DNA from 3 places in the Brevibacillus sp. HB1.2 genome. Region 1 is predicted to be linked to each of the others. Evidence: riboswitches for the same ligand, from Rfam matches in the RefSeq annotation. Region 1 holds a riboswitch; each other region holds the start of a gene.

The links. Region 1 has a riboswitch for S-adenosylmethionine ahead of mtnK (S-methyl-5-thioribose kinase). Riboswitches for the same ligand answer to the same signal wherever they lie in the genome.
Region 2: it holds a riboswitch for S-adenosylmethionine, as region 1 does, so the genes downstream of both, HPY28_RS00865 (ABC transporter permease) here and mtnK (S-methyl-5-thioribose kinase) in region 1, are expected to answer to the same signal.
Region 3: it holds a riboswitch for S-adenosylmethionine, as region 1 does, so the genes downstream of both, HPY28_RS06935 (aminotransferase class I/II-fold pyridoxal phosphate-dependent enzyme) here and mtnK (S-methyl-5-thioribose kinase) in region 1, are expected to answer to the same signal.

What each region holds. Positions count from the first base shown of each region.
Region 1 is NZ_JABMIU010000011.1:158,399-169,360, forward strand. Features, by position in the region: gene mtnA (S-methyl-5-thioribose-1-phosphate isomerase) at 60-1,100, opposite strand; gene mtnK (S-methyl-5-thioribose kinase) at 1,097-2,326, opposite strand; SAM riboswitch class I at 2,462-2,607, opposite strand; gene HPY28_RS22360 (anti sigma factor C-terminal domain-containing protein) at 2,704-2,871, opposite strand; gene HPY28_RS22365 (sigma factor) at 2,805-3,056, opposite strand; SAM riboswitch class I at 3,187-3,363, shown strand; gene HPY28_RS22370 (2,3-diketo-5-methylthiopentyl-1-phosphate enolase) at 3,450-4,664, shown strand; gene HPY28_RS22375 (2-hydroxy-3-keto-5-methylthiopentenyl-1-phosphate phosphatase) at 4,661-5,329, shown strand; gene HPY28_RS22380 (methylthioribulose 1-phosphate dehydratase) at 5,333-5,989, shown strand; gene HPY28_RS22385 (1,2-dihydroxy-3-keto-5-methylthiopentene dioxygenase) at 6,003-6,515, shown strand; gene HPY28_RS22390 (Ger(x)C family spore germination protein) at 6,568-7,683, opposite strand; gene HPY28_RS22395 (GerAB/ArcD/ProY family transporter) at 7,680-8,780, opposite strand; gene HPY28_RS22400 (spore germination protein) at 8,780-10,324, opposite strand; gene HPY28_RS22405 (endospore germination permease) at 10,485-10,962, shown strand, end outside.
Region 2 is NZ_JABMIU010000001.1:176,686-187,647, reverse strand. Features, by position in the region: gene HPY28_RS00895 (PAS domain-containing sensor histidine kinase) at 1-313, shown strand, start outside; gene HPY28_RS00890 (response regulator) at 291-935, shown strand; gene HPY28_RS00885 (FAD/NAD(P)-binding oxidoreductase) at 1,068-2,267, shown strand; gene HPY28_RS00880 (DUF1641 domain-containing protein) at 2,302-2,877, shown strand; gene HPY28_RS00875 (MBL fold metallo-hydrolase) at 2,904-4,322, shown strand; gene HPY28_RS00870 (sulfite exporter TauE/SafE family protein) at 4,354-5,145, shown strand; SAM riboswitch class I at 5,266-5,370, shown strand; gene HPY28_RS00865 (ABC transporter permease) at 5,480-6,412, shown strand; gene HPY28_RS00860 (ABC transporter permease) at 6,417-7,364, shown strand; gene HPY28_RS00855 (ABC transporter ATP-binding protein) at 7,378-8,400, shown strand; gene HPY28_RS00850 (ABC transporter ATP-binding protein) at 8,393-9,349, shown strand; gene HPY28_RS00845 (peptide ABC transporter substrate-binding protein) at 9,377-10,962, shown strand, end outside.
Region 3 is NZ_JABMIU010000002.1:420,995-431,956, reverse strand. Features, by position in the region: gene typA (translational GTPase TypA) at 1-687, shown strand, start outside; gene HPY28_RS06965 (glutathione peroxidase) at 755-1,228, opposite strand; gene HPY28_RS06960 (YlaH-like family protein) at 1,460-1,786, shown strand; gene HPY28_RS06955 (hypothetical protein) at 1,797-2,072, shown strand; gene HPY28_RS06950 (hypothetical protein) at 2,263-3,642, shown strand; gene HPY28_RS06945 (DUF5665 domain-containing protein) at 3,652-3,993, opposite strand; gene HPY28_RS06940 (pyridoxamine 5'-phosphate oxidase family protein) at 4,131-4,589, shown strand; SAM riboswitch class I at 4,664-4,783, shown strand; gene HPY28_RS06935 (aminotransferase class I/II-fold pyridoxal phosphate-dependent enzyme) at 4,878-6,041, shown strand; gene HPY28_RS06930 (trans-sulfuration enzyme family protein) at 6,038-7,225, shown strand; gene HPY28_RS06925 (YhcN/YlaJ family sporulation lipoprotein) at 7,250-7,852, opposite strand; gene HPY28_RS06920 (PhoH family protein) at 8,055-9,389, shown strand; gene HPY28_RS06915 (DinB family protein) at 9,725-10,201, opposite strand; gene HPY28_RS06910 (hypothetical protein) at 10,339-10,785, shown strand; gene HPY28_RS06905 (hypothetical protein) at 10,868-10,962, shown strand, end outside.

The DNA.
Region 1 (10,962 bases):
AAAATGAGCAAAAAAGCGCCCGCCAGCAACAGCAGGGCGAACGCTTATCAATCATTCTTTTATGGTTTGCTATTGCCGATCTCTTCCGGCTTGAAAATACCTGTCTCCGTGACGATCGCTGTAATGTACTTCGCAGGCGTTACATCGAACGCAGGATTGTACACCTTGATATCGTCTGGAGCTACCTGTTTGCCCAAGCCATGGGTAATTTCCTCAGCTGGACGCTCTTCAATCGGAATATCTGCGCCTGTCGGTGTATCTAGATCGACGGAGGACAAGGGAGCTGCCACGTAAAAAGGAATGCCATGAGCTTTTGCCAATACTGCTACCCCATACGTGCCGATTTTGTTGGCGACATCGCCATTCGCTGCTACGCGGTCTGTACCCACGATGACAGCCTCTACTTTCCCTTGGGACATAACCATCGCCGCCATGTTATCGCAGATCAGCGTCACATCAATCCCTGCTTGCTGCAATTCGAATGCAGTAAGACGAGCGCCTTGCAGGACAGGACGGGTTTCGTCCGCGTACACCTTCAGGTTCCAGCCGCGTTCCTTTGCCAAATAAAATGGAGCGGTAGCCGTACCGTACGCTGCTGTAGCCAATGCGCCTGGATTACAGTGCGTGAGAATTCCCATACCGTCATGCAACAGAGAGAGCAGATGCTCTCCAATGGTCCGGCATACTTCAGCGTCTTCCTTTTGAATCGTCAGTGCTTCATCGAGCACAGCCGCCTTCAACTCGGCAATCGACGCTCCGCTTTCTTTTTCAACACGAGCTTTGATGCGATCCAACGCCCAGAACAGATTCACGGCTGTCGGACGGGAAGAGCCCAGGTAGTCTGCCTGCTGGTTCAGTTCCTGCCAAAACTCGTCGTAGTTACTCGCTTCACTGCCACGAATACCAAGGTAGAGCCCGTAAGCCGCCGCCATGCCAATCGCCGGTGCGCCTCGTACTTCCAAGCGACGAATGGAACCCCATACTTGCTCGGAGGTAGTCAAGTTCAAATAGATCGTTTCTACTGGCAGACGCGTCTGGTCAAGCAAGACCAATGCGTCATTCTCCCACTTAACAGGTGCCAATTGAGTGCTGGTTGTCATACTGTTGTAGCCTCCTGATAGTAACGTTCGGTCACAGTGCGTACGATGTCCGTGATATCTGTCGATTCGTCGATGCCGCCGCGACCGAGAATCAGCGCTTCTCCAATCGAGAGAGCCAGACGCTCTGCTTCTGCGCGAGTCTGGTCGTCTTCAATGGCATTCAGGTCCGCTACGCCTGCCAAGCCGATGACACGGCGCAAGATTTTGCATCCGGCATAGCCTGCTGTATCCTGAATCAAGCGCTTCACGTAGCTTTGCCACAGTCCCTCGACATGGGCGCTGCGCTCTTTGGCTTGCTTGTGCCAGAGCTGAACGAATTGCGAAACGAATTCATTCCAGACATCCTCGACCGTTTCCAGTAAGTATTCGCGGTACGCTTCCCGTTCTCCTTGATCTTTTTGCAAACCGTGCTGTCCTGCGTAGTTGAGCAATAGATTGGCAATGACCGCCCCGATGTCAAAACCGATTGGACCGTAGTAAGCGAACTCTGGATCGATTGCTTTCAAGCTGTTTTCCGTGATGAAAATACTTCCCGTATGCAAGTCACCATGCAGCAGCGCTTCCGAGCGCGTAAGGAAATCGTATTTCAGCTTGGCGATTTCCAGCTTCAGCGGCCTGTTGTTCCAGATCGCCTCGACTTCCCGGCGAATCAACGGGTTGAAGTCGTTGGTAGGCGCATTTTCATACGGATCGGTAAAGACGAGATCTTCCGTGATTTTGCATAATTCTGGATTTATGAATGTTCCGACTAGCGCTTTTTTATCGTACGGATGCGCGCCCAGATCGGAGGTGAAGAACAAGGTTTGCGCGAGAAAACGACCAATTTGCTTCGCGAATAGTGGGTACCGCTTTCCTTCGATCAGACCTTTGCGCATAATGATGTGGTCCCCGACGTTTTCCATGACAGTCAACGCAAGTTCCCCATCGAAATGATACACCTGCGGCACCAAGTCTGGAACGTATTTGTGCTGAATGCGGAGTGCCTCGCTCTCGATACGAGCCCGATCAATCGTAAGTGGCCAAGATTCTCCCACGACGCGGGCAAAAGGCAGTGCTTGTTTGACAATGACGCTCTTACCGGTTGCCAGCTCCTGAATGTCAAAAACCAGATTGAGATTGCCATCCCCGATTTCACGGCTGGTCAGCTCTGCTCCTTCGCTAAAAAGACCCGGTATTCCTTTTACGTACTCCACTGCTTCCTGTTCAGTCAATGCGCGATATGCCATGATTCCAAAACTCCCCTCTACGTATTTTTCCTCTATCTCTACTTGTTTTGTTTGAGTACCTGGAGCAATAAAAAGACCTCTTTTCCCGAAGAAAAGAGGTCGCTGTCGTCACGTGTAAGAACCGTGTTGATGTCCCCCTTATCTTCCAGACTACTTTTGTTTCTGCAGGAATTAGCACCGTGCATGTCGCCTGTCAATCAGTCGCTTCCTCGCGTCTGAATGGCGTCATGTCGGTTGCCGGGTATCATCGGGCCAGTCCCTCCACCTTCTCTGGATAAGGTATCCAAAACGTATTCGGTTTTTGATTTAGTTTGAATCATACAACCAACGCTTCCACGATGTCAACACCCTTTTGTGCAAAAATTCGCACCTTGCTATCAGTAGCTGTATTGTGTTCCCAATGCCGCAGGTCGCTCCAAATTCCACCAGTCTTTCTTGCCTAGAAACGCTGCTGTTATCGACTTTTCGGCCTTGAGCTTCAGCAGTTCTTTGGTAGGTCCGGTGAGGACGGCTCCGTAGATTCGCACTCCGTTTTGAACAGCCAAGGCCGTACTTTTTCCCCACGGTAGTCGTCCAAGGAAGAGTAGGCGCGACAAAAGGTTTCCTGTGTCAGATCCTCTGCCAGCCTCTCATCTCGTGTCAGCCAGAAAAGATAGCGGTACATATCGTTTACATGCAGCCGGTACACATCCTCCAGACCTACTTTCCCAAGCCGTTCACACCCCTTCATCCCTTACCACGAAGGAAGTGCCAAATAGTTTCACCTTCGTCTCATTTTTCTTCTAACCTGCTGCACATTCTCTGCAAAAACAAGGATTGACTCCTGACAATGAACGTCATATCATGGGGGAAACGAATAACTCTTATCGCGAGCTGGCTGAGGGACTGGCCCTATGATGCCCGGCAACCGGCGCTATACCATGAATCGTACGCGGATGATGCGTACCTTGGATAGCGAAACGGTGCTAATTCCAACGGATAAGAGTCGAGATAGAGCCTCTTTGGCTTGTTTCGGCTACTGACCCGAGAGATGAGAGGAGACGAGACGCTTTCATAGTCGACAACCGCCTCCCCGCTCAATGGGGAGGCTTTTTTTAATCATTCAAGGAGGATGAGACGTACCATGAGTGAACAACGTATCCTCGTCACCTATCTCACACAAGCGAAAGACTTGAACAAGAAAGCGCAAGCCATTGCTGTCGGCATGACAGTCGGTTCCTGGACGGACCTGCCGCTTGCCAAGCAAGCTGAGCTAGCGCCGTATCTGGGTGAAGCCGTGAGTGCGACACCGCTTGCGACACTGGAAAACGGAGAAACACGCGGTTTGATTACCGTCAGCTATCCGACCCGCAATTTTACAGCAGACATTCCATCCTTGTTGACCGGAATATTCGGCAAACTGTCTATGGATGGCAAAATTAAGCTCGTCGACATCGTTTTCCCTGACTCATTCCTTCAGGCTTTTCCTGGACCGAAGTTCGGCATTGATGGTCTGCGCGAACGTTCAGGGGCACATAACCGTCCGCTCTTGATGAGCATTTTCAAATCGTGCCTGGGCCTTCCTTTTGATGACCTGAAGACGCAATTCCGGGCACAAGCCTTGGGCGGAGTCGATCTCGTGAAAGATGACGAAATCTTCTTTGCAGATGATCGCGCTCCTTTTATCGAACGGATCAAAGCGTTCAAGCAAATCGCCCAGGAGACAGAAGCCGAAACAGGCAAGCCCGTCCTTTATGCAGCCAACCTGACTGGACCAGTGCATGAGCTGAACGAAAAAGCGAAACGTGCGGTAGATGCAGGTGCTGACTGCCTCTTGTTCAATGTGCTGGCCTTTGGATTCGATGCCCTGCACCGTTTGGCAGCCGATCCCGATGTACGCGTACCGATCATGGCGCATCCAGCATTGGCAGGCGCTTACTATCCATCACCTGACTACGGTATCGCCACCCCGCTTCTGCTCGGAACCTTGATGCGCGTAGCTGGTGCAGATTTGGTACTCTTCCCATCTCCATATGGCAACGTCGCCTTGGACAAGACAGAAGCGTTACAGCTCGCCAAGCACTTGACCGACCCACTGAATGGTGTGCGCCGATCCTTCCCGGTTCCATCTGCCGGCATTCATCCTGGGCTGGTTCCACAGCTTTATCAAGACTTCGGTCTGGATCAAATTGTCAATGCAGGTGGTGGAATCCACGGTCATCCCGGTGGAGCAACCGCAGGAGCGAAAGCATTCGTCGCCGCGATTGAGGCTGTCACCGCAGGCCGAACACTGGAAGAGGCTGCCGCAGAATCGCAAGAACTGGCGATCGCCCTGGAAAAGTGGGGTGGTGCACGATGAGCAAGAAGCTCGTCCTGTTCTGCGATTTCGACGGAACGATTACCGAAAAAGACAACATTGTAGCGATTGTCCGCAAGTTTGCTCCCCCTGAGTGGGAAGCCTTGACGGAGCAAATCCTTTCGCAAAAAATAAGCGTTCAAGAAGGGGTAGGCAAGCTGTTTCAACTCTTGCCCTCCTCCTTGCGCCAGGACATTATCGATTTCATTGTCCAAGAAGCGACGATTCGCCCGGGATTTGCTGAATTCGTGAGCTATTGCCGCGAAGAAGGCATTGAGCTGTTGATCACGAGTGGCGGCATCGACTTTTTCCTGGAGCCTATCCTGGCACCCTTCGATCTTACCGATGTACCGATCTACTGCAATGGCAGTGATTTCAGCGGAGAGCGCATCACCATTACGTGGCCCAACGCGTGCGATGAGCATTGCACGAACGGCTGCGGCATGTGCAAGACGACAATCATCCGCCGGTACGATCCAGCAACCCATTTCCGCATCGTCATCGGCGACTCTATCACTGATTTGGCTGGAGCCAAAATCGCTGACTATGTGATTGCCCGTCACTTCCTCGCTGACAAGGCGGAAGAGCTGCAATTGTCGCATAGCAAGTTTGCCACATTCCACGATGTGATTCGCATTTTACAGCAAGTCCAACAGGAGGTCGTCTAATTCATGACTGCAACACTCGAACAACGTCTGGATGCCTTTCGCCGTCTGGATGACGCCAAGCTGACATTTGCCCGCCGGGATTGGTTTCCCGGCACCAGCGGCAATCTCTCTATTAAAATACAAAACGATCCCTTGCAATTTGCCGTAACCGCAAGCGGCAAAGACAAAACCAAGCTGTCCCCCGAAGATTATCTGGTCGTAGATCAAGACTCGCGTCCGGTGGATGAAACTACGCTCAAGCCTTCCGCGGAAACGCTCATCCACGCCGTCGTCTACAAATCGTTCCCGAAGGCGGGTGCTTGCTTCCACGTCCATACCGTGTGGAACAACCTCATTTCCGAGCTGTACTTTGGACAACGAGCCTTCTCCATTCAAGGACAAGAGCTGATCAAGGGACTCGGAATCTGGGAAGAAAACGCGCGCATTACTGTTCCGATTGTTGAGAACTTTGCCGATATTCCGACCTTGGCTACCGAAATTGAAAAAGTGATCACACCAGAAGTTCCCGGCGTACTCATCCGTAACCACGGTATCTACACGTGGGGCGGCAATGACTTCGAGGCCAAGCGCCACCTGGAAGCTTTTGAATTCCTATTCGAGTATCACGCCCGCTGGCTGCAATTACGCCAAGCAGTCGTGTCCACTACAACCACCAATTAAGGAGGAATAAACGATGGCACAAATTCGTTTTCACGACAACAATGAGTACATCTCAGCACCCGAGGAAGTTGTCTCCTTCCTGGACACCCAAGAGATCATTTACGAAAAATGGGGCGTGGATCGCCTTGATCCAAAGCACCGTGATAACTACAGCCCGACAGACGAGGAAAAACAAGAGATTCTCGACACCTTCAAGTCAGAAATCGATGCGATCAGCCAACGTCGCGGTTACTTGACAGCGGACATCATCGTCCTCTCTGACAAAACGCCTAACCTCGACGAGCTGTTGGTGAAATTCAAGGGCGAGCATCACCACACAGACGATGAGTGCCGCTTCTGCGTCGATGGTCACGGTATTTTCGCCATCAAAGGCAAAGATGATCGCTACTTCGACGTCGAGCTGGAGCCAGGCGATCTGATCTCCGTACCGCCGAACTACCGCCACTACTTCACCCTGATGGACGACCGCAAAATCAAAGCGATTCGCCTGTTCGTCACTCCTGCAGGCTGGGAAGCAATCTATTAATAACGAACCCCTTGGCATTTACTGATTGCCAGGGGGTTTTGTCTTTCACCCTTCACTTTATGACGCCATTTCCCTTAATCGATACGTCAGGCTTGATTTCAACAGTGGCATTGGAAAAGGCTTTCGTCCAATCATCCTCTACCTTTTTGTATTCCTTATATTCATAGGCACGCGCATAGAGACCAAACCCAAATGGGTCTACACCGATTTCCTGGCATTTCTTGATTAACTTCGTGTAATCCTTCTGTAACTCGTCACTGATCATTCGCTCCATCTTTTTGTAGTCCTTTTTCATGTCGTACGGAAACATTCGCTCCGATATGGACACTCGCAATTTGAAATGAACGTCAAAATGAAACCGACCGTTCTGATAGGATGTTTTCACTTTTTTTTGGACGCCCTTGATAAAAAAACTGATCCTGTCTTTCACAATTTGATTGTGTTCGTTCGGCTCTTTAATCGGGATGGTGACGGACAGTTCCCCTTGTTTTTCATGGAGCAGCGTTTGCAAAAGAATGGTATCCCGCGGTTCTATCGAGCCTGCGTACGTTCCATTTTCTTTTAACAAAGTCGTCCCCATTACCTTGACCGCCTTCTTTTCTTTCTTCAACTCAGTCAGGGTAGGCGTCATCCCTTTTTCAAACATTTGCCGATGGAGCTCCTGCGCCCTCGTCTTTACCGTCAGATTTCTGCTATTGGCTGTGTCTATCAGCTTTGTAACATGAATGGACAGACGAGGCTTGTCCTTTGGTTTAAAATCAAACAACTCATTCACTGGACCATCATGTACAGCCATGCGGGCGTTGACACTAAACTTTGCATCCCGAAAAACGACATCCAGCAACCGAAACCAGTCCGGGTGAGCCAGCAGTTTTTTCCCCATTACAAGCACCTGAATTTTGCCTGGTTGGGTCAAGCCTGTCACTCGCTCATCAAAGCCCATTCTCGCCTCTCTAATCGTAGATGACCGGATACCGTATTGCTCAGATTTTTCCTTTGCTTCCCGACTGAACACAGGGCTTGAGATATAATAGAGAAGCTCGTTTTTTTCGTTCAAATCAATTCCGACCATCAGCGATAAAGTGGTATCCTCCAAATTGATCTGGTCCTTGCATCCTGCCAACATGATTACCAGGAGGCTACATAACAGAATCTGAAATACCCTCATGCTTTTTTCCCACCTTCTGCTCGTTTCGATAGCTTGATCGGTCCCCAAGCTAGTAACGGAAGCGCATAAGCAAAGAACAATCCTGTATAGCTCCAAATTTGTGACGCTTTCTTCAGATCGATAAAGGATGGCGTATATAACCATACCGCCACTGGAACCAAAAGAAGGAACAGACGCAAATGCTTGCGGTGATCCTTCATGCCAAATAACTGACTGGATGAAAAGACACAAAAATAGATGTACGGCGTTGCAGTTGTTGACAATATAAACAAATAACTAGAGAGAAATAGAATATCGACACGTTCCAAAAAACGGAACTCGATGGCTTTCCATAGATTGAGCGTAGGCCATGTATACTCCGTGATTTCATCGGGGCTAAAATAAGCAAAGCAAACGATGATGACAGATATATACACAAGCATCGTCAATGTATTCGCAATGACAATGCCGAGAGACGCATATTGTTTTTTTTGCAAAAAAGGGTAGGCGAAATAACCAAATTCAAATCCAAGAAAAGAGAGTACCGTGGATTTGCTCGCTTCCCATATTGGGTGCCAGCCATCCTTGATTACTGGCAGCAGGTTTAACCACTGAACTTCTCGATAAGCCGTCGTGAGAACAAAAGGTATCCAAAGTGTAAGATAGAACACGAGCTCGGCGTACCTTCCAATCGCACGAACCCCTCCCTGGATAATAAGATAGGTCGGCAGAGCAAAAAGGAATACGACGACATAGGCTGGTGTCTGAGACAGGAGCCACACATTAATGATTCCCGTGGCATTTATCATCAAAACGAACGCCGCTATCCCGCAATAAATGGACATCAAAGCAATAGCGACACGACCGAGCCACTTGCCCAGGATCAATGGAAATATATCGATAATCGTCTTCTCCGGGTACTGCTTCATCATGTTCGTGATGACAAGACTGACTAGCGTTGCCCCAAGCCATCCAATCACAAGCGATATCCATCCATCGGTGCTCGCCTTCTCCGCCAATTCTCTGGGAATCGTCAATACTCCGATCCCTACTTGTGCCCCATGAATGAGGAGAATGTACTGGAGGACGCTCAATTGGTTGTATGTATACTTTTTCATCACCCGTCCTCCCTTGGCCGATTATTCCCCTGCCTTTGCTCCTCAATCGTGTGGGCTGACAGGGGACGATCTTTCATTTTCCATAGTGGCAGGCGGATAAACAAATCTTTCCAATCTCCGAAACGCACAGGGGCAAGAGGGCTTCCATAAGGAACACCTAATGATTCCAGCGTAATCAAATGGCCAATCAGTGTCATTAATCCCACTATAATTCCAACGAACCCAAACATCGCAGCAAGTATCATCATCAAAAATCGCATTAGCCTAACTGCCGAGGCCATATCATAGTTCGGGATAATAAAGGATGAGATCGCTGTAAATGCAACGACGATCACCATAATGTTGCTCACAATCCCCGCTTGTACGACCGCTTGACCAATCACGATACCTCCTACGATACCGACTGTTTGTCCGATAGGCGCTGGCAAGCGAATTCCCGATTCCCGAAGCATTTCCAATGTGAGCTCCATAATGAATGCTTCTAACAAGGGAGGAAACGGGACCTTTTCTCGGGATTCCCCTACTGACAAAATCAAATCCAGCGGGATGACCTCATAATTGAAAGAAATCAACGCAATATAAATCGCAGGCAAAAAAGTAGCAATCAAGAAAGCCAAGTAGCGAAGCAAGCGAATGAACGTAGCGACAGGCCAGCGCGTACCGTAATCGTCAACATTTTGAAAAAAGGAAACGAAAGTAGCTGGTCCGATTAATACGCTTGGAGAGCGATCGACAACGACAGCAATCCTCCCTTGCAAGATGTGAGAGGCGACTGTATCTGGGCGTTCTGAAGTCAAAAACTGCGGAAACAGAGAGTAAGGATTATCCTCGATATACTCCTCCAGTTCAGACGCATTGAGAATCGAGTCAACCTTGATGCTCTTGAGCCGATCTTCCAACTCCTGTAATATTTCCGGATTCGCCACATCAGCCAAATAGATGATCGAGAGCTTTGAAAGGCCTCGTTCTCCTAACCACATTTCTTTTATTTTCATTTCACGGTTGGGAATATAGCGGCGAATGAGGGCAATGTTCTGCGTGTCCGTTTCGACAAACCCTTGGTGTCCACCCTTCAGCGCAGCCTCCAACTGCGGGTCTTCTATCGCCCGCTGCGGCCATCCATTCGTTTCAATCACAAGGACTTCTTTTCGACCCTCGATAAATAATAGACTACTCCCAAGCAAAATCTCAGTTTCTACTTTCCGAAAGTCGTAGGCAACTGATACCTTTCCGACAGATAACAGGTCAAAAATACTCGATTTCTCACCCGCTGGATGTGACAAAAGTGGACGAAGCACATTGTTGTTAATCGAGTTTTTGTCAACCAAGCCGTTCAAGTAGACGAGTGTAACCATATCCTCTATATGCTGACAAGCAAACGTCCGAATGACCAAATCAGGTGTCAGCGTGAAAATCGCATTCAGCTCCGCAAGGTTATCACTTAATCGCTCACTGATCTCTCGTACACGGATAGGCTCACTCGAGTGGCTCATCCTGTCTTTGACAGATGTCTTTTTTCTTCTCAGCCACCCTCTCATCGCCATCTCCTACAGCTCCCGCCCTTTTACGAAGTATGTTCCATTAGCGTTCGTGAGAGCTTCCCAAAATATGCATGCGACTTGGCACATTCTGCCGCCCGATCGAATAAATCCCAACGCCCTGCAAATACTGTTGGGAGTACGAGATTACTTTGGCGGGGAAATCATGAAAAACGGATTATCTTTTACACAAATCGTCGTCATGCTGCTTTTAACCAACGGATTGATGAACCATGTCATCGTCATTCCGATGATGCTAGATTCTGCCAAAAGAGACTCCTGGATCTCGGTTTTGTTAGCTGGGGTGCTTTACTTGTTGTGGACTGGTTTACTCTATTCGGTCTATAAAAAAACAGAGAATGAGCATCTATTCCAGTGGATCAAAAAAACGTACGGCTTCCCGCTCTATTGCGTATTGGCGCTGCTGACATGTGTCTACTGCTTTACAATCGCCACCATGACGATGACCGATACGATTACGTGGGTCAATTTATCGTTTGCTCCAGAGACACCTCTGGAGGTACATACGATCTTGTTTGCAGTCCTTTGTCTCGTCAACGCGATGTTTGGAATCCGCTCCATCGCAATGACCTCTTCTGTACTTTTGCCATTCGTCGTCCTTTTGGGATTTTTCGTGATGTCTA
Region 2 (10,962 bases), on a different contig from region 1:
AATCTTGGAAATCAATTTGTACCGTGTGATCCAAGAAGCCTTACATAATGCACTGAAATACGCGAAGGCGACACTCATTGAAGTCATCTTGTACAAGGAAGACGACCAACTGACTTTACTAATTCAGGACAACGGAATCGGATTTGTTCGCGATCAGGTGCAGGTTGGTCTGGGTCTGAAACATATGGAAGAACGAGTGGATCACATGGAGGGGACTCTTCAGATTCACTCCGTGCTCCACGAAGGTACATCGATCAAGGTAACGGTAGTGGGTAAGGAGGGAGAGCAGAGTGATACGAGTGCTTTTGGTTGATGATCACACGATGATTCGGAAGGGATTGCGTGTGCTTCTCGAAAGTTACTCTCAAATTAAAATTGTCGGAGAGAGTCATACAGGGAACGATGCCATCCTTAAAGCCAATCAGCTGGAACCCGATGTGGTGCTGATGGATTTGTCATTGCCGAATGGGCTGGATGGGTTTTCAGCAAGTAATGAGATTCGCAAGTCGAATCCTTTCGTGAAAATCGTCATATTGACCATGCATGACGAGGAGATTTTTGTCCAGAAGGCTATTACCGTCGGAGCCCATGGGTACATTTTAAAAAACAGCCATGGTGAGCTGCTGTTTCAAGCCATTGTGGAGGTCTACAAAGGAAAGCGCTTTTACAAGACTTCCGTATCGCAAGAGATCATCCATCTATGGCTGAAATCGGATGCTAAGACGATGCCTTCTGTTTTAACGCTACGTGAAAAGGAGCTTGTCAGACTCATTGTGCTTGGCTATACCAATAAGGAAATGGCAGACAAGCTGTTAATCAGTGTCAAAACCGTGGAGAACCACAAAACGAATATCATGCAGAAACTAGGACTGGATTCCAAGCATCAATTGATCCAATACGCCATAAAAAATAGATATCTCGATCTGGCATTTTGATCGCATAGATCAAAAAGTAGGGGACTTCCCCTATATGGAAAAAATGACAGAGGAATAAACTGAATAGAGAGACTACACCTCATGAACCATCATCGTACGATTGAAAACGATATCGTCGTCGAAGGAGGAACTATGGCAAAACAAGTTCATTATGCGGTTGTCATCGTGGGAGCAGGCTCAGCTGGTATCTCTGTTGCTGCTCGTATTGTCCGGGCTTCCAAAAAGCTCAAGGGACAAGTCGCCATCATCGACCCCGCGTCCAAGCATTATTATCAGCCATTGTGGACATTAGTCGGAGGGGGTGCTGCGAAAAAGGAGGAATCCGAGCGTGAACTTTCCTCTCTGATTCCCGCAGGCGTCGACTGGATTTGCGATGCGGTCACCATGTTTCAACCGGAACAACACACACTTCATACGAAACAAGGAACCATCCTCTCCTATGACTATCTCGTTGTAGCTGCTGGTCTGCAAATAGAGTGGGAGGGGGTAAAGGGCCTGAAAGATTCCGTAGGCAAGAATGGTGTTTGCAGCAACTACGCTTACCAAACAGTAGAAAGTACATGGGAAGCTATCCGGAGTTTTAAAGGCGGCACTGCCATTTTTACGCACCCGAACTCACCCGTAAAGTGCGGCGGAGCCCCTCAGAAAATCATGTATCTGGCCGATGATTACTTTCGCAAGTTACATGTTCGCAACCAGTCAGAGATCATTTTTGCATCGGCGAAGGGAAGCATTTTTGACGTTCCCACGTATGCAAATACCCTCAATGACGTCATTCGTCGCAAGAACATCGAAACCAGATACAAGCATAACCTAATGGAAGTGCGGGCGGATACCAAAGAAGCCGTATTCGAGAATCTGGACACCAAAGAGCAGCACGTATGGAAGTATGACATGCTTCATGTGACCCCTCCCATGAAAGCACCTGATTTCATTGCAAACAGCGCATTGGCAGACGCAGGAGGCTGGGTCGATGTCGATCCATTTACGCTTGCGCACAAAAGATTCCCTACTATTTTCGGCATAGGCGATTGCGCGAATCTTCCCACGTCTAAAACCGGAGCTGCTATTCGCAAACAGGCGCCAGTCGTCGAGAAAAACCTGCTCGCACTGATCAATGGTAATCCATTGACTGCCAAGTACGACGGTTATACATCCTGCCCACTCGTAACGGGGTACAACAAACTGGTGCTGGCTGAGTTTGATTACAACCTCATGCCGTGTGAAACCTTTCCTTTTGACCAATCTGAAGAGAGATTCAGTATGTACCTGATGAAAAGAGAGCTGCTTCCCATCCTGTATTGGAATGGCATGCTAAAAGGCTTGATGTAAGACAGTCTTTGAAAGAGAGGGGGAGAGCTACATTTTGAATGACAGGAAGGAACAGAGAAGCTCTGACATGTTTTTAGAGGATTTATCTGATCCAGAAGTTCAGGAAGCGATCACTATATTGATCCGAAAGCTCCCGAAGATAAAAGATACGATCCTGGCAGCCGAAGAGGGACTTGAAGTAGCCACATCGATCTTGCGCGATCAGGAATCACTACGGTATTTGTTCGAGCGAGTAGATGGTCAACTGTCCCGTTTCTTTGTTGAAAAAGAATCGATAGACGCCCTGTTTACTTTGCTTGATAAGATGCCAAAGCTCGTTAAGTATGTCAGCGTTCTCGAACAAGCTGCTGATTTTTTGGAAAGTCTCGGAAAGGATAAGCAATCGCAGCAATATTTGCTCAACGGTATGAAAACGTACATGGCTCCTGTGTCCGCGAAAGTGGAGCATGGAATGGCTGTCTTCCAAGAAGCAAAAGGAAGAGCCGAACATAATAGCGAACCCGTTTCCGTGTTCACGCTTTACAAGCTCATGAAGGATCCCACCGTCCAAAAGACACTTCGCTTTACCCAATCGCTGCTCGAAGTACTCGCGGAAAAATCAAACAAATAATAGAGGTGTAAAAGGAGGAATGCACGATGTTGTTACGTTACTTTTATGATGAAAAACTGGCGCATGCATCTTATCTGATCGGCTGCCAAAAAACTGGAGAGGCGATTGTGATCGATCCCGCCCGCAATCTGGCTCCTTATTTTCAAGTCGCAAAAGCAGAGGGGGTTTCCATTGTAGCCGCCACGGAAACCCACATTCACGCTGATTTTGTTTCTGGTGCTAGGGAACTGGGCGCAGCTTATCAGGCGAAGCTGTTTTTATCCAATGAGGGTGATGAAGATTGGAAGTATCAATACTTGGATGGTTTGAACCATCAGCTTGTACAAGATGGAGATCGCTTTTTTATCGGGAACTTGCTATTTGAAGTCATGCATACCCCTGGTCATACACCTGAAAGTATCTCCTTCCTTTTGACAGACCTCGGAGGGAATGCAGATCGCCCAATCGGAATCTTCACGGGAGATTTCGTCTTTGTCGGCGATATCGGAAGACCGGACTTGCTCGAAAAAGCGGCGGGAATGGAGGGTACGTCCGAGTCAGGTGCAAGAGCCATGTTCCAGTCCCTCCAAAAATTCAAGCAACTGCCGGATTATATGCAGGTATGGCCAGCTCATGGCGCAGGAAGTGCTTGCGGCAAAGCACTGGGGGCCGTGCCGTCTTCTACCGTTGGTTATGAAAAGCTGTTCAACTGGGCGCTATCACACGCCAGTGAAGAGGAATTCGTCAAGGTACTCCTGGATGGACAACCAGAGCCACCAACGTATTTTGCAGTGATGAAACGCGTGAATAAGGAAGGCCCTGCCTTGCTTAAGGAACTCCCTGTTGTTCAAGAGTTCAACTCGTTTGAACAGGTAAAGGAATCGCTGGAAAACGGACAGATTATTGATACGCGTCCTTTCCAGAAATTTGCGAAGGGGCATCTGGCGGGAACACTTCACATTCCTTTTAACAAGTCATTTGCCAACTGGGCGGGCTGGATTGTCGATTACGATCGCCCGGTTCACTTCATGGCCACCCCAGATGATCTGGACGGGATTTTGCAGGCCTTGCATGCCGTAGGGATTGATTATGTCACAGGCTTTATCGACAGTGGCAAGTTAATGGAAAGGGAAGTGTCTTCGCTCGAGACAATCGAAGAGGTAACACCGTTGGAGATTGCAGAACGGGTGGAAAAGGGAGAAGTACACGTAGTAGATGTACGGAATCTGGCTGAGTGGAAGGAAGGACACATTCCGGATGCACAGCACATCATGCTCGGTACGCTCGCCAAGCGGCTGGATGAGATTCCTCTCGATAAGCCGCTTCTCGTACAGTGCCGTTCCGGTGCCCGATCCGCTATTGCCGCAAGCATTCTAAAAGCAAACGGATTCAAGGATGTCATGAATTTGAGCGGCGGAATCTTGAAATGGCAAATAGACGGCTTGGCAATCGTAGAACGAGGATAAAACGAAGCGAGGTATTGCAAAGGGTGAGCGTATGACTATCGACCTTGTGATCACACTGTTTGTTATCGGTTTCGCGGGATCATTTATCTCTGGTGTCGTCGGAATCGGGGGCTCCATCATCAAGTATCCGATGCTTCTGTACATTCCGCCCGCCCTTGGATTCGTTGCTTACACAGCTCACGAAGTATCCGGAATAAGTGCAGTCCAAGTATTTTTTGCCACCCTAGCTGCTGTTTGGACTCTGCGCAAAGATAAGCTTATTCATTACCAGCTCGTTGCGTATATGGGAAGTGCCATTATTGTTGGGAGCTTGCTTGGAGGGTATGGAGGAAAATTTCTTTCGGCAGATGCTATCAATATCGTTTACGCCATCTTGGCCACCATTGCTGTAATCTTGATGTTTCTGCCAAAAAAGCGGATGGACGGACGTGAACAGACCGAGGTTATCTTTCATAAACCAACAGCCGTATTATCCGCTTTGATTGTCGGAGGCGCCTCCGGAATTGTCGGGGCAGCTGGCGCTTTTATTTTGGTTCCCATCATGCTGACCATCCTCAAGATTCCGACAAGAGTTACGATTGCTTCATCTCTTGCCATCACTTTTTTTTCTTCCATCGGTTCGACGATAGGGAAATGGATGGCAGGGGACATATTGCTGTGGCCATCCGTGATCATGGTAATCGCCAGCATCATGGCAGCGCCACTCGGTACGAAGGTCAGCAAACGTTTGGGCACCCGGATTCTCCAGACCATTCTTGCCTTGTTGATCCTAGCTACCACAATTAAGATTTGGGCTGACATCCTTATATCCACACGTGTGTGAAGATTTACTTTTTCCATAAATTATAAAGAAAAATCAATTGTCATTGAACAGCATTGACATATCCGAGTAAAATGATAAGATAAAAAAGAATTTTACGATGAAATTAAATTTCATAGAACATTCTTATCGAGAGTGGTGGAGGGGCTGGCCCGATGAAACCCGGCAACCTTGGTCTGATTGACCTTACGGTGCTAATTCCTGCGGAGTTATTCTGCGAGATGAGAAGGTGGGAACCGTGTAATCGCCCCTCTTCTTTTCGGAGAGGGGTTTTCTATATTTATAATTCTTAGTATTCATATCTTTTTACTATGTGTTATGTGAAGGAGGAAACAACGTGCTTCATTATGCGGTCAAGCGTGGCTTTCTCATGATCGTTACGCTGTGGATCATTGTCACGGTAACGTTTGTGACCATGCACCTGATTCCGGGTGACCCGTTCGCGTCTGACGCCAAAATGCTTCCAGAAGAAGTGGTAAAGAACATGCGGGCGGAGTACAACCTGGATCAGCCAATCACGGTACAGTACCTGCTCTATCTGAAAGGATTGCTGCAATTTGACTTGGGGCCCTCTATCCAGTCCAAGACGAGGGATGTGAACACGCTGATTGCAGAAGGATTTCCCGCATCGGCTATTCTGGGACTCCAGTCGTTTATTGTCGCGCTAGCAGGTGGAATCACACTGGGAATCGTAGCGGCACTCTATCACAATCGAACGCTGGATTTCTTGTCTATGTTTGCAGCCATCATCGGGATCTCCGTCCCCAGTTTTATTCTGGCGCCACTGTTGATCAAGTACTTGGCGGTCAAATGGGAGCTGTTTCCCGTTGCTGCGTGGGGGAGCTGGGAACACTCGATTCTTCCAACGCTTGCGCTCGCTATCGGTCCGCTCGCCATTATCGCTCGTTTCGTACGAGCCAGCATGCTTGAGGTTTGGCAACAGGAATACATAAGCACAGCGGAGGCGAAAGGGCTTGGCACCTTTTCTATTGTCGTTAGACACGGGATGCGCAATGCCATATTGCCGGTTCTTACCTTTATCGGTCCGCTGTTTGCCAACCTGATGACCGGAACCTTTGTGGTGGAAAAGATTTTTGCCATTCCCGGGCTCGGCAAATACTTCGTGGAAAGTATTTTTAACCGCGATTACCCTGTTATTTTGGGCACCACAGTATTTTACAGCTTTGTCCTCATTTTTACGTTGTACATCATCGACCTGCTGTATCGGGTGATTGACCCGCGCATCAGATTGACGAGTGGAGGGAAGTAGCGTTATGGCCAATCAGGCAACACAACTGGATTCGCTGTTTCGACCAGTAGACCGAACCCGGCTATCCGAGGAAATTCGGGAACGTCCCAGTCTTGGGTATTGGCAGGAGGTATTGCAGCGAGTATTCCGCAACAAGCTGGCAATGCTCGGGTTCTTCCTTCTCTTGGCAGTGGTGACCCTCTCCATCATCGGGCCGATGATCGTTCCCCACAGCCCGCATGAACAGTCATTGACGAAGGGAAATCTGCCACTGTCGGGCGAGCACTGGTTTGGATCGGATGACTTGGGTCGGGACATGTGGGCACGTACCTGGGTAGGCGGTCAAATCTCTTTATTTATTGGTGTGGCGGCAGCTGCCATCGACCTAGTGATCGGCGTTTGCATCGGCGGGATATCCGGTTATATGGCAGGGAGGAACAAGCTGGGCGACCGTGTGGACAACATCCTGATGCGATTGGCTGAAATTCTGTACAGCATTCCGTATCTCCTGGTGGTAATCCTGCTGATGGTGGTTCTGGAGCCTGGACTCGCAACGATCATTATTGCCCTTTCACTAACCGGCTGGGTCGGCATGGCCCGTCTGGTCAGAGGGCAGATCATGCAGATCAAGCGTCAGGAGTTTGTGCTGGCTGCAGAAAAGCTGGGTACCTCTCATGCCAAAATCATCATGAAACATCTGTTGCCGAATACGATCGGCGTCATCATCGTGAACTTGACCTTTACGATACCACATGCGATTTTCGCAGAATCGTTTCTCAGCTTTCTTGGGCTGGGAGTTCAGGCACCAACCGCCAGCTGGGGAACCATGGCCAACGACGCGCTGGCAGTTATGCTGAGCGGACAGTGGTGGCGGCTGTTTTTTCCGGGATTCATGATTTCCCTTACCATGTTCGCGTGCAACGCGCTCGGGGACGGTTTGCAGGACGCACTGGACCCGCGGATCAGGAAATGAGGAGGAGTACATCGTGAAGCCATTGTTGGAAGTAGATCAGTTGCGCGTCTCCTTTCGCACGTACGGTGGAGAGGTGCAGGCGGTAAGAGGGGTTTCCTTTTCTGTGAAGGAGGGGGAGACGTTGGCAATTGTCGGAGAAAGCGGCTGCGGAAAAAGTGTGACCGCCCGGGCATTGATGGGAATGATTCCTCCGCGATCCGGTCAGGTAAAAGACGGCAGCATTCGGTTTCGCGGGCGTGAACTGACTGGGCTGACGAAGCTGGAATGGCAGCAGGTTCGCGGGTCGCAGATCGGTATGATCTTCCAGGACCCGATGACCTCGCTGAATCCAACGATGAAAATCGGCCAGCAGATTGCGGAAGGCCTGATCAAACATCGAAAGCAGACGAAGACAGAAGCAAAGGAAGAGACGCTGAAACTGCTTGTAAGGGTAGGCATTCCGGAGGCGGCGAGGCGATTTGAGCAGTATCCTCACGAGCTAAGCGGAGGCATGCGGCAGCGTGTCGGAATCGCCATGGCGCTGGCCTGCCAACCGCAGTTAGTTATCGCCGACGAACCGACGACTGCGCTCGACGTGACCATTCAGGCACAGATCCTTCGTCTGATGAAAGAGTTGCAGGAACAATTGAACACGTCGATCATTTTGATCACCCATGATTTGGGCGTCGTCGCAGAGGTGGCCGACCATGTAGCGGTCATGTACGCAGGCGTAGTGGTGGAAAGCGGCCCGGTGGGAGAGATCTTTGACAACCCACGCCATCCCTACACACAAGGGCTGTTGCAGTCTGTGCCACGTCTCGATGCAGGTAAAAAAGAGCGGCTGATCCCCATCGAAGGGACACCACCGGATCTGTTTCGTCCGCCTGTCGGTTGCCCGTTCGCTGCCCGTTGCCGATTTGCCATGGAAATTTGCCTGGAGCATATGCCACAAGCGAATTCGTTTTTCAATCAGCATGAGGCAAGCTGCTGGCTGAACGACCCGCGTGCCATGAGAACAGAAGCGTGGATGATGGCAGGGAGGGAGACACATGATTGACAACATTGTAGGGGTGGAGAATCTCGCTAAATCGTTTGAGATTGGCGGGGGACAACAGGTAAGAGCTGTTGATCGAGTCTCTTTTGAAATCAGACGAGGGGAGACGCTTGGAATCGTTGGGGAAAGCGGATGCGGCAAGTCTACGCTGGGCAGGACTATCGTGGGCCTGTACCCAGCTAGTGCGGGGCGCATCCTGTTTCAAGGTAAAGACATCGCCAGGATGGATAGACGTGAACGACGGGAAGCAAACCGCCACATGCAGCTGATCTTCCAAGATCCGCAAGCCTCACTCAATCCGCGTTTACGAGTGGGCGACATTATCGCAGAAGGAATCGACTCCTATGGATTGGCAAAAGGAAAAGAGCGAGAAGAACGCGTCTATCGGCTGCTGGAGCTAGTAGGATTGCACCCAAGCCACGCAAAACGCTTTCCGCATGAATTCAGCGGCGGACAGCGGCAGCGTATCGGCATCGCCCGCGCGCTTGCGGTGGAGCCTAGTTTTATCGTGGCAGATGAGTCCATTTCTGCACTGGATGTGTCCATCCAAGCGCAAATCGTCAATCTTTTAGCTGATCTTCAGGCAGAGCGGTCTATCACCTATCTGTTTATCGCCCATGACCTGTCGATGGTGAAGCACATCAGCGACCGGATCGGCGTGATGTACTTGGGACAGATGATGGAGCTTGCACCGAGCGAGCAGTTGTTTGCCACACCGCTACATCCGTACACGCAGGCCTTGATCTCGGCTATGCCGGTTTCCCATCCAGCCCAGCGCGAAGAGCGGGAGCAGATAGTACTGACGGGAGAACCGCCCAGCCCCATTCATCCGCCAAGTGGTTGCCCGTTTCGCACCAGATGTCCGGTTGCACAAGGTGTTTGTGCCGAAACAGCGCCGGTCTGGAAGGAGGTGAGGCACGGACACTGGATCGCTTGCCATCTTGTACAGTAGATAGAGGAGAACAAGGAGGAAATCATAATGAAAAAGGGATTACTCGCTATTGCCGCATTGCTGGTGCTCGCTGTGCCTGCGCTTTCTGCGTGCAGCAGCAATAAACAGGTTGCGTCTTCCGAACAACAGACGGGAGCAGCCGTCAAACAAGTCATTACCACTAACCTGCGGGGCGAACCGTACACATTAGACCCGGCATTCGCTTCCGATACCACTTCGTACTGGGTGATAGACCATCTGTATGAAGGATTGTACCGTTACAGCGAAAATGGAGACATCAGCGAAGGCGCAGCAGAAAAGGTGGACGTCTCCCCGGACGGAAAAACCTACACATTTACCCTGCGCCCCGAAATGAAATGGTCGAACGGCGATCCGTTAACGGCACATGACTACGAATACTCCTGGAAGCGCGTGCTGAATCCACAGACCGCCGCCTATGAACCATCCGCACTCTACTACATACAAGGCGCGGAGGCATACAACACGGGCAAAGGCAGCGTGGATGACGTTCAGATCAAGGCAAAGGATGACCGAACACTCATCGTTGGACTGAAAGACCCGATCACCTATTTCCCGAAAATCATGATGAGTCGCGCCTATCTGCCGGTGAATAAGAAAGTCGTGGATCCAGACAAAAACTGGGCGGTCGAAGCGAAAGGCATCGTGACCAATGGCCCATACACCGTAGAGAGCTGGGACCACAACAGTCAGCTGACAATCGCCAAAAGCCAGAGCTATTGGGAGAAAGAAAAGGTAACGATGGACACCGTCCACTTCAAGATGGTAAACGAAGCAACCACCTACTACCAGATGTTCAAAACAGGAGCGCTTGATCTGATTGACTCCCTGCCGATCGACGTGATTGAGCAGGAAAAAGAAAAAGAAGAGTACAAATCATTCCCGGACTACAGCATTTATACGTACACGTTTAACGTAGAGGAAAAGCCGTTTACTAATGCGAAAATTCGTCAGGCCTTTTCCTACGCGATCGACCGGGATATTCTGACGAAAAACGTGACCAAGGGAGGCCAGCTCCCGGCGTACGGTTATACGCCATTCGGGGTGAAAACTCCTTCGGGTAAGGACTTCCGAGAAGAAGTGGCCCCTTACTATCAGTTTGATCCAGCCAAGGCGAAGCAACTTCTAGCTGAAGGCTTGAAGGAAGAAGGCTGGACAGAGCTTCCTCCAATTACATTGAAATACAGCACCGCGGAAAACCACAAGAAGATCGCCGAAGCGCTGCAAGAAATGTTCAAACAAAACATGGGCGTCCAAGTGAAGCTGGAAAATCAGGAGTGGAAGACGTACATCGATACGTTCAAGCAGAAAAACTTCCAGATGGCCCGCATGGGTTGGGGCGGCGATTACCTAGATCCGCTCGCGATGCTGGAGCTGTACACAGGGAAAAGCTCCCGCAACTTCACCAACTGGGCGAATCCAAAGTTTGACGAGCTGATCGAAAAAGCGAAGGTCGAACAAAACGAGGAAGTACGCATGAAGCTTTTGCACGACGCTGAAACCATTTTGATGCAGGACATGCCCGTCATCCCGGTTTATTTCAATAACGAAAACTACCTCAACAGCAAAAAGATCGAAGGCATCCGCTTTAGTGT
Region 3 (10,962 bases), on a different contig from region 1:
CCTGAGGTTATCATTCGTATGATCGATGGACAAAAAATGGAACCGGCTGAGCTGTTGATCATTGATGTACCTGAGGAATACACAGGGCCGGTTATGGAGACATTGGGTCAACGTAAAGCCGAGATGGTTAACATGATCAACAACGGCTTCGGACAAGTTCGTCTGGAATTCATTATTCCATCCCGTGGTTTGATCGGATATCGTACAGAGTTCTTGACGATTACACGCGGTTACGGTATTCTCAACCACTCTTTTGACAGCTATCGTCCACTTGTACCAGGAGCGGTAGGAGGACGTCACGCAGGGGTACTTATTTCCCACGAGACAGGAACAGCTACCACGTACGGCTTGATGTCCGTAGAGGATCGCGGAACGATGTTCATTCACCCAGGTACAGAAGTATACGAGGGCATGATCGTGGGCGAGCATAACCGTGACAACGATCTTGTTGTTAACGTATGTAAAGAAAAGCATGCGACCAACGTACGTTCTGCGACCAAGGATGAGACTGTCAAAATGAAGGCTCCTCGCATGTTGTCTTTGGAAGAGGCATTGGAATATCTGAACGACGATGAGCTGTGCGAAGTAACACCTCAATCCGTTCGTCTGCGCAAAAAATATCTGAACAAATCAGATCGTGAGCGCTATGAGAAGCAAAGACGCTATGAAGCACAACCGCAAGCGTAAGATAGAAAAGAAAAGAACGCCACTTGATCCTGTTTGGGATGAAGTGGCGTTTTTGTTTGGGCTGTCCTTACAACAGACTTTCAATATCAGCGATGAGCTCTTCAGGTTGAGTACGAGCACTGATGCGTTTTACAACCTGACCGTCTTTATCCACGAGGAATTTGGCGAAGTTCCATTCGATATCTGGATTTTCTTCGCTCGGGGCATGTTCCTTCAAGTACTGATACAACGGGTGAGTATCAGGACCATTGACATCGATCTTTGCAAACAGCGGGAACGTCACGCCGTAATTTCGATCGCAGAACGTTGCGATTTCTTCTTCTGTTCCTGGCTCTTGTCCAGCGAACTGGTTGCAAGGGAAGCCGAGAACAACGAGACCTTTATCCTGATAACGCTCATACAGCTCCTGTAGCCCTTTGTATTGAGGAGTAAGGCCGCATTGGCTGGCGACGTTTACGATTAGCAGGACATGCCCTTTGAAGGCAGCTAACGTCTTTTCTTCACCGGAAATGGTTTTGACGGCAATATCATACAAGCTCATCTTATTCCCACCTTTTTCTACTGACATATCTTCATCATAGCATGTACGGCGAAATTCATGCCAGCAACATGGAAGAGCCTACCGTTTTTTGACACAGAATCCACCACCTGATAAAGTAAGAAAGATAGCGTTTTCCTAAGAAAAAAGGAGTGACTATTCGTTTCATTCCGCCTATGAGGTGGCATGTGAAGCGGTAGGAGTTTCACCGCTTGAAGACAGGAGAGATAAGTGATGGACTGGATACAAATCGCATCAACCTATGTGCCAACGAATCCAGATCAGCTCACCGCATATGACAGCTTTCGCATATGGGCTGATAAATATCGAGCTTGGATTTTGTTTGTGGAATTAATTATCGTCTATTATCTTGGCTTTGCTACCCGTATCCGTATGCCTATTTTGAAAAACGTGCTCTTGTACATCCTTTTGTTTGCTGGAGCTCTCATTTTCGCTATTTTGGATGTGCAGCTTCCTGTGAAAAGTGCAATGTTCGTAGCGATTGCGATTCTCGTGATTGTAAAGGTACGGATCAAGCCGGAGCAAACTGGGCGAAAGTGAGGAGAACCGAGTGAAGCGTGAAGATGCACTTTTTAACTGGCTCCAAATTCAAGTGGTTGCCGATGCGCGACCAGAAGACCGCTCTGCTTTGGATACAGCTGCTTTTTTCTTGCAATTGCTGCAAGAGGATCATCAAATTAGCGATATCGGCTATCGTCAGGAAGGCAGCTGGTACGTGCTATTTGGGAACGCTGATTCACAGTCCTTGGAAGTGCGATACCCTGCTGAATCAGTCGAAGCTTTATTGGCCGCGATTGAAGGCGAACCCAAGTACAACTGCAACTAAAGGGACAAAGACTCCCCTCCACTTGCCGAAATGATTCGGAAGTTGGGTGGAGTTTTTTTGTATCAAGCGCTTTTTGTAGGTAATAAGACGCGGTTTCTTGGAGGATGCAACTTTTGAAAATGATTTCCCGTCAATATTCATGCCCCAAGCAACCAGGGGGATTTTGCCAGACTAGAAGGGGGAACTACCATTGAAAAAGTACATGACCAAGCCCGTATTAGCAGTGGTGACAGCTGCAGGTATTCTTGGCTGTTTGACGCCAATTTTTGCCGATGCAAGCTCGATTGCTAGTCCAAGTGCCACAAAGGTAGTCATGAATGACGAAGGGAAACAAGTAACGCGCTACAATCTGAAAGAACTTGCCCAAAATGATCCAACCACGTTGAACATGCTCTTGAAGAATCAAGCGGATCACTTGTACATCATTGTAGAAGAAATCAACTTGAATACGAAACTGCAAACCTATATGGAAGAAAACAAAGCGGAGTGGGAGCGTATTTACAACGAGTACTACGGCGATATTTGGCTGGAAGTGCGCTTGACAGACAATGATGAAGAAATCGTGAGCGTAAATGCCAAGACTGAAAATAACAAGGTGTACATAAAGGGGATTGTGACTTCGGATGTCACCAAGGTGGTTGTGAAAAAGCCGAATTCCGACATTATTGAAGTCGTTCCGACCAAGGAGCACTCTTTTACGGTCAGCTTTGAAGCTCCAGATGCATCCTATGAACCGTATGTAACTGTGAGTGCCTATGAAGGCAGCAAGCTGGTCGATAGCGAAAAAGTAAAGATCGTACCAAAAGCAGAAGAAGATAAGGAAATGATCATCCATACCATGTCTGTATTGGATGCGAAGAAAAAGGAATTAAAAGTAAAAGGAATTGTCAAGCAAGGGGCAGACAAAGTAACTGTCACCTATAATGGCGTGAAAAAAGACGCAAACGTGAAGAAGCTGTGGGACGGCGTAGGCAGCTTCACAGTTTCAGTAAAGGATGTACAAGCAGCAAAAGATCAAAAAGCCTTGATCGAGGTTTACGAGGATGGCAAGAAGGTTGATTCCGAATCCGTTCAGGTAGAAATTGTTAACGCTCCTGACAAGGATCAAGCGACCGTATATGCCATTAAGGCGACTGCTGTAAACAATCCTGCCGCCAAGTCCATTCAAGTGAAGGGGACAGTAAGCGGCTGGAATAAAAAGGACGACACTGAATTGTATGTGATCGCTCCTGACGGGAAGAAAAAAGAGATTAAGCCAAATGACAAAGGCGAGTTTTCGCTGACATTGTCGTACAAGAATCATTCCTTTAGTGCCAAAACCATTCAATTCGCATTGTATGAAGATGATAAGCTGGTTAAGAAAGATGACGTTGCATTAAGCACAAAAGTCATTGTCGAGCCTGTGAAGCCAACAGATGAGGATAAAGACGATGATGATGACAAAAAGAAAAAAGAAAAAGGGAAGCAGAAAGATAAGCATCCCAACGGCAACGCGTATGGCTATTGGAAAAAGCACGACAAACATCATGATGACGATGAAGATGACGATCGTGACGACGACAGAGACTAGTCTCTAGCGTTAAGGCCGCTGCTTGTAAGTCTCGACGTACTCCACCAATTGTCTGATGTAATCCCCCAGAATGGGGATGGAAAGAAATTGCGTCAAGAGGGAGCCGAGGAAAGCCAAAACGATAGCAGTACCAATCGTCAACCCCAGACCCCGGGCAAGACCTGCGAGGAAATTGATCCAGAGCAGCTTGCGCGGGGCTGTGTAATTTTGGATCACATCTGCTAGTCGGATATCTTCCAGGAACATCGCAATTTTATGCATCCGCTCATTTACCTTCCGAACTTCCTGAAGCTCTTCAAGGACTTGATCAATTTGCTGCATGAGGCGGTCTGTAGGCGACAAGCTGTCCATCCCCTTCCATCATTCGGTATCGTTACTACCAGTCTAGGGAAAAAGACAACCAGAATCAAGGTGAAGAGGAAACGTTTGCCTATCAGCTAGGCGAAGGGTAAAATGAACGTACAAAACGTTTGTTAGGAGGCTTTGAAATGGCTGAAACTGTTTCCCAATCTCTTTCCGAAGATTTATTCAAGCTCTTGCAAAAGGAGCGTTTTGTTACCTTGGGCACAGTAGACCATGAGTCAGGAGCACCATCGCTCAGCTCCTTGTCCTGGACGTATGCTGTCACCGCCGATACGATTCGTTTTGCCGTGGATAATCGCTCACGTATTTTGGCTAATATTGCGAAGGAACCGCAAGTTGTCTTGCATTTGATCGGTGCCGGCTCGTCTTTCGCCATTAATGGTCGTGCTTCTGTCAAAACAGACCGACTGGAAGGCGTTCCGCTCAAGCTGGCCATGGCAGAAATCAAAATTGAGGCTGTTCGTGATATTATGTTTTACGGTTCCCGTATTTCCGTAGAACCACAATATGAAAAGACGTATGACAAAAACGCGGCAGCGAAGCTGGACAATCAAGTGATGACCGCCTTGAAAGATGTAAATTAACGGGTGGAAATAAATTGTTGACAAGAATCCTGCCGATCCTTTAGTATTAGGGTCAATCAAATTGAATAGCAATCTTCTTATCCAGAGCGGCGGAGGGACTGGCCCGATGATGCCCGGCAACCAATCACCTGTATTTTATCAGGGAGATAATGGTGCTAATTCCTGCAGAGTTATCAAACTCTGAAAGATGAGAAGGATTTGCTTACGGTGACGTAAACAAAGCCTTCTTTCAGAGGAAAGAGGGCTTTTTTGATGCCCTCGTACACTATTGGAGGGAGAGAAACAGACATGAATTTGGAAACGAAATTGATTCAGGCGGGAGTAGGCAGAGATGAAAAAACAGGGGCGGTGAGCTTTCCTGTTTACTATGCAACGGCTTATCGCCATCCGGCCTTGGGCCAGAGCACTGGATACGATTATACACGCACAGCTAATCCTACTCGCACTATTTTGGAGGAGACCATCGCTGAAGCGGAATCAGGAGATGCAGGTTTCGCTTGTGCCTCAGGAATGGCTGCTGTTCATACCGTCATGGGCTTGTTTTCCCAAGGGGATCATCTGATCGTTTCACTCGATCTGTACGGGGGAACCTATCGATTGTTCGAGCAAGTGCTCTCTCGCTATGGTCTGACGTTTTCGTATGTGGATTTGCGTGACATTGGTGCACTCAAAAATGCGATTCGCCCTGAGACAAAGGCGATCTTCGTCGAGACACCAACCAATCCGCTCATGCAGATTACCGATATTCGAGCAGTAACGCAATTGGCGAAACAGCATGGTCTCCTTACGATTGTAGACAACACATTCTTAACCCCGTATTGTCAACGCCCACTGGAGCTTGGTGCAGATATCGTTCTACATAGTGCAACCAAGTATTTGGCAGGACATAACGATGTACTGGCTGGACTCATCGTAACAAAAGGGGGAGAGTTGTCGGAAAAAATCCGGTTTTTGCACAATTCAATCGGTGCTGTACTTGGACCACAAGATTGCTGGCTTCTCGTGCGCGGGATGAAAACATTGGCATTGCGGATGGATCGTCATCAATCCAATGCCTTGATTGTAGCGAAAAAGCTGCGTGAGCATCCGGCAGTGGCGGAGGTATTTTATCCAGGTCTGCCAGAGCATCCGGGGCATGAGATACAGGTGCAACAAGCAACTGGGCATAGTGGGATGGTATCGTTCCGCGTACACGATGCAGAGCAGGTGGGATTGTTCCTGCAAAATCTGCAAATCGTGTCCTTTGCGGAAAGTCTGGGTGGTGTCGAGTCATTGTGTACGTATCCGGCAACGCAGACTCACGCCGATATCCCGCAAGAAGTCAGAGAGCATGTCGGTGTTTGTGATCGATTGTTGCGACTGTCGGTTGGCATCGAGCATCCAGATGATGTCGTAGCCGATTTGTTTCAGGCATTGAATGCTAGTTTGGTCGTAGGGGGGAGTGTACGATGAATTTTGCAACCAAGATCCTCCACGGTTCGACTTGCATTGACCCGTTCACAGGTGCGTCGTCGGTTCCGATTTATCAAGCTTCGACGTTTCATCAGGCTGATATCGATCAGCCAGGTACATTCGATTATGCCAGGTCAGGGAATCCGACCAGGCAGGCTTTGGAGGAAGCTATTGCGTCTCTGGAGGGAGGCGCACGCGGTTTCGCGTTCTCATCTGGCATGGCTGCCATTTCCAGCGTGTTTATGCTGTTTTCAGCTGGAGACCATGTTGTAGTGGCGGAAGATGTATACGGTGGCACGTTTCGGTTTTTGACCAAGGTATTATCGAGAATGGGCATCTCCGTTACGTTCGTGGATGCAACAAATACAGATTCCGTTCGTGCGGCCATTACATCGGCAACGAAAGGGGTTTACCTGGAGACCCCCTCCAATCCCACCTTAAAGGTGACAGATATTGCAGCGGTTTCTCGTATCGCAAAGGAGCACGGCTTGCTCGTCATTGTCGATAATACGTTCCTTACCCCGTATTACCAGCGGCCATTGGAACTTGGCGCAGATGTGGTCATTCATAGTGCAACGAAGTTTATTGGAGGGCATAGCGACGTCGTGGCTGGCCTGGCCGTTACCAGGGAGGCTGCGTTAGGGGAGCAGCTCTACTTTATCCAGAATGGCATGGGAGCGATTTTGGGTGTGCAGGACTGCTGGCTGGTGATGCGTGGACTCAAAACATTGAAAGCCCGACTAGATGTCAGCACGAAAACAGCCGCGAGCTTGGCCGACTGGTTGTCATCGCATCCACAAATAAGCCGCGTTTACTATACAGGGCTGGAGGATCATCCTGGTCATCTGATTCAAACACAACAAGCGACTGGTCATGGGGCTGTTCTTTCTTTTGATGTAGGGAGTCGGGAGCGAGCAAAAGCATTGTTTAATCGTGTAAAATTGCCGATTGTGGCTGTCAGCCTCGGGGCAGTGGAAACGATTCTCTCGTACCCAGCTACGATGTCACATGCAGCGATGCCTGCTGAGGAAAGAGCTGCAAGGGGAATCACAGATGGCTTGATCAGGTTGTCAGCTGGCTTAGAGGATTTCGATGACTTGGTAGCAGATTTGAAGCAAGCTTTGGATCATTTGCCATCTGAAGCACCAGTCCATAAAGAAAAAGAGGTATTCTCCCGGGCTTAAATCCGGGGGATACCTCTTTTTCTTTTAAGGGGTTCCTGTACGATTTGCGTTGATTTTGTTTTGTCCTTGCGGCTCTTTGTGCATGCGTTTTTCTTTTACTTGAGAAGGTGTTTCATCGCGAGGCTGCACACTGCGCGGCAGTTGGGGAATGATCCGACCTACGATATCCGCCAACTCTTCCGTAATACCGGCAACAGGATGGCCGCGACGAATATCATCTCTCATTTCCCGTAACCGCTGTACGACGGCAGGGTCTGCGGTTACGACAGCGTTCGCTCCTTGAGGGTCTTCTTTCAGTGCTTCCGCAACCGTATACTTAATGACGCCGACTTCTGGGCGATCCAAATTCGGGTCTACAGTAATACCGACTACAGCATATTTACCCAAGACCACAGCAGTCGCGCTGTGTACCCTTTTCACACGTGTTGCCAGTTGGGCCAGACGATCAGCGGTGGCTTGAGAAGATTGATTATAAGCAGGCTCAGGAGCTGTTTGCTGAACGCGTTGCGTATGAGTGGCATGCTTCGGCTGTGCAGCCTGATTGGCTGGTGGATTTTTGCCCGACATGCATGCTGTAAGCAACAAGCTAAAACCGAGGCAGCAGATCATGATCCGTTTCACAGGCATTCTCCCTTTCCCAGTATTGCCTTCCTTCTTGAGGAGGGCAGGGTTACAAGTATTTTGTTCTGGGCTGCCGATTTTCATTCTGCCAATGGGTCGTCTATCTCTGTCTACCTGAACATAGACTGTAGTACATCACGTCGCCGCACTTGAGCATCCCTCCAAAAATTGCATAGGGTATATAAGAAGGGTAATAGGAGGCGAGATTTTGAAGAAAATCTACGTACTGGACACCAACGTACTCCTGCAAGATCCAAGGGCGATGTTTTCTTTCGCTGACAACGAAATAGTCATACCAGCTGTCGTATTAGAAGAAATCGATTCCAAAAAGCGGTACATGGATGAAATTGGCCGCAATGCTCGGTACGTATCTCGGCTCTTTGACAGTTTTCGTGAGCTGGGGCAATTGCACACTGGTATTACCCTAGAAACAGGCGGGTTGTTTCGGGTGGAACTGAATCATTCCTCTTTCCACCGCCTTCAGAAACAATTCACAGAAATGAGTAATGACAACCGCATTTTGGCGGTCGCACTAAACTTACAGGAGGAGGAAAACGGAAAACCACAGCCAAGACCGGTCATTTTGGTAAGTAAGGATGCTCTCATGAGAGTCAAGGCTGATGCATTGAATATTTCCGCAGAGGATTTTCTTTCGGATCGAGTTGTGGGGGAGTTCTCCAGTATTTACCCGGGGTATCAGAAGATGATGGTAGCGTCCGATATCATCAAGAACTACTACGCGACAAGAAAGCTGCAGTTGGCCTCCTGTTTTCCACGCTATCGCTTTTACCCTCATCAATTTTTAGTGCTGAAGGACGAATGCAACCCATCTATTTCAGCGATTGGAAAGGTCGACCCGGACGGAAAAACGTTAGAAATGCTTGTGTCAGATGATGATCCGATTTGGGGCATCCGAGCCCGTAACGTACAGCAACGGATGGCAACCGAATTGCTGCTACGAGATGATATTCCTTTAGTAACCATGACCGGTAAGGCCGGTACAGGAAAAACTTTGCTGGCATTAGCAGCGGGCCTGCTGCAAATCGAGGACCAGCAAAAATACAAAAAACTGTTAGTGGCAAGACCTATCGTTCCGCTTGGAAAAGACATCGGTTATTTGCCCGGCGAAAAAGAAGAAAAGCTTCGACCGTGGATGCAACCGATTTATGATAATTTGGAATATTTGTTTAACACAAAGCGCCCAGGTGATCTGGATAAAATTTTGGCAGGCATGGGTAGTTTGCAGGTGGAAGCTTTGACGTATATTCGTGGGCGCTCCATCCCCGAACAATTTATTATCATTGATGAAGCGCAAAACTTGACAAAGCATGAAGTGAAGACGATCCTGACGAGGGTAGGGGACGGCTCGAAAATTGTACTAATGGGTGATCCTGAGCAGATTGATCATCCATACTTGGATGAGAGCAACAACGGTTTAACCTACGTGGTAGAAGTATTTAAAGACCAAAAGCTGGCTGGACATATCCAGTTGGAAAAAGGCGAACGGAGTGTGCTTGCACAGCTGGCCGCAGATTTATTGTAAAGAGGATGTATGAAAAACAGCGAGGAGGTCATACTATTTTTGTCGAGCCCGATGATTCATGTAAGTAAACGGCGAAATGCCTTGCAGGAGGCGAAGATCCGTGGATAATCATGATCAAGCAATCGACGAAAGTCGTATGGAGATTAACCGATTCCTTTAGCTACTTTTCTCTACGATGGAGGTTGAAGAGCCAAAGAGAATAACCGGTAGAACCCCATAAGCAATTCGGGCTCGACAAGGACCGCTCCTCATTGGAGCGGTTTTCATTTTTTGCAGATTCGGAGGCAAAAAGAAAAACGCGGATAATAAATTCCCGCGTTTTTGTCCGATTTTCCTTATTTAGCAGCTGTGATCGCATTTCGCAATGACGAAATACATCCGATGTGCATCCCTTCATGGAAAAGAGTGAAGACCATCATTTCCCCATAAGTATGCATAGTACCTTTGTCTCCTAGCTGAAACGGTTTTGGCAATGGATCATTCAATCGGGAATGCAATTCTTCTTTAATACGCACATGTTGTTCTTTTAGCTCTGCAGCTAAGGTCTCGAGGGAAGGTCCTTCTTTTTGCCAATCAGCAGGCTTGGTTCCTGGAGCAAACATGGCTGCGTAATACGGAGGACATTTCATTCCTTCTGATCCGAAGAGCAAGTAATCTTGTGTCAGGAGAATATGACCAAGATTCCAGCGAATGTTGTTTTTAAAGCCATCTGGAACCACGTCTGCTTCTTCCTCGGTTATTTCCGTCAATCTCGCCAAAAACATTCCGCGAATCAAGTCGTACTGATTCCATACAAAAGAAAAGTCCTGCATAGCAATCCCTGCCCTTCCTCATATTTACATGCACCAACATGTTACCGTATAAACAGAAAAGGGGAAATATACAAACTGTAAAAAATTTGCAAGTTGTCCCTCCATCTCCATACATATGTACAAAGGGGGGAAGCATGATGGTTACGTTGGATTCATCTATTTCTTTTTTGATTTATATAACAGCGGTGTCCAGCGCGGCAGCAGGTGTCACGGAAGCTTTTAAATCAGTCGTTCCCTTTTTGGCGACGGACTATGAGGCGAAAGAAAATTGCTGGGAAGATCAGTATCACGCTGCTAGACTGATGCACTACAAGCGCTTTTTCAATCTGCTTATTTCCGTATTGGCTGCTGGTGTCATTTTTGGCATGCTTGGTCTGGATCCAGCTCTCATTTTAACTGGTGCTGAATCCGCTTATGTAAAAAATTCGTGGCAGTTAGGAACCTGGATGTGGGGAATTGTAGCGGTGTTTGGTTCGCCTTTTTTCGCATCACTCCTCAAAATACTAGAGAGCTTCAAACAATCGGTGGACAGCAATCTGCCGCCTAATCGACCGCGCCGCAAAGTCAGCGGAACACGAGAATAAGCTCGTCTCCCTATGGTTGCCCGATGCTTGCCAGATAAGCTAAGATAACCAAAAGAGTGGTAGCAAAGGTGGGCACAGGTGAATGATGTGGAAATGTTTGCGAATGACTGCAGTTTGGGTATTAACAGTTGTTGTCTTGGCGGCGTGTTCGGCCCAGTCGGAACCAACTGCTACATT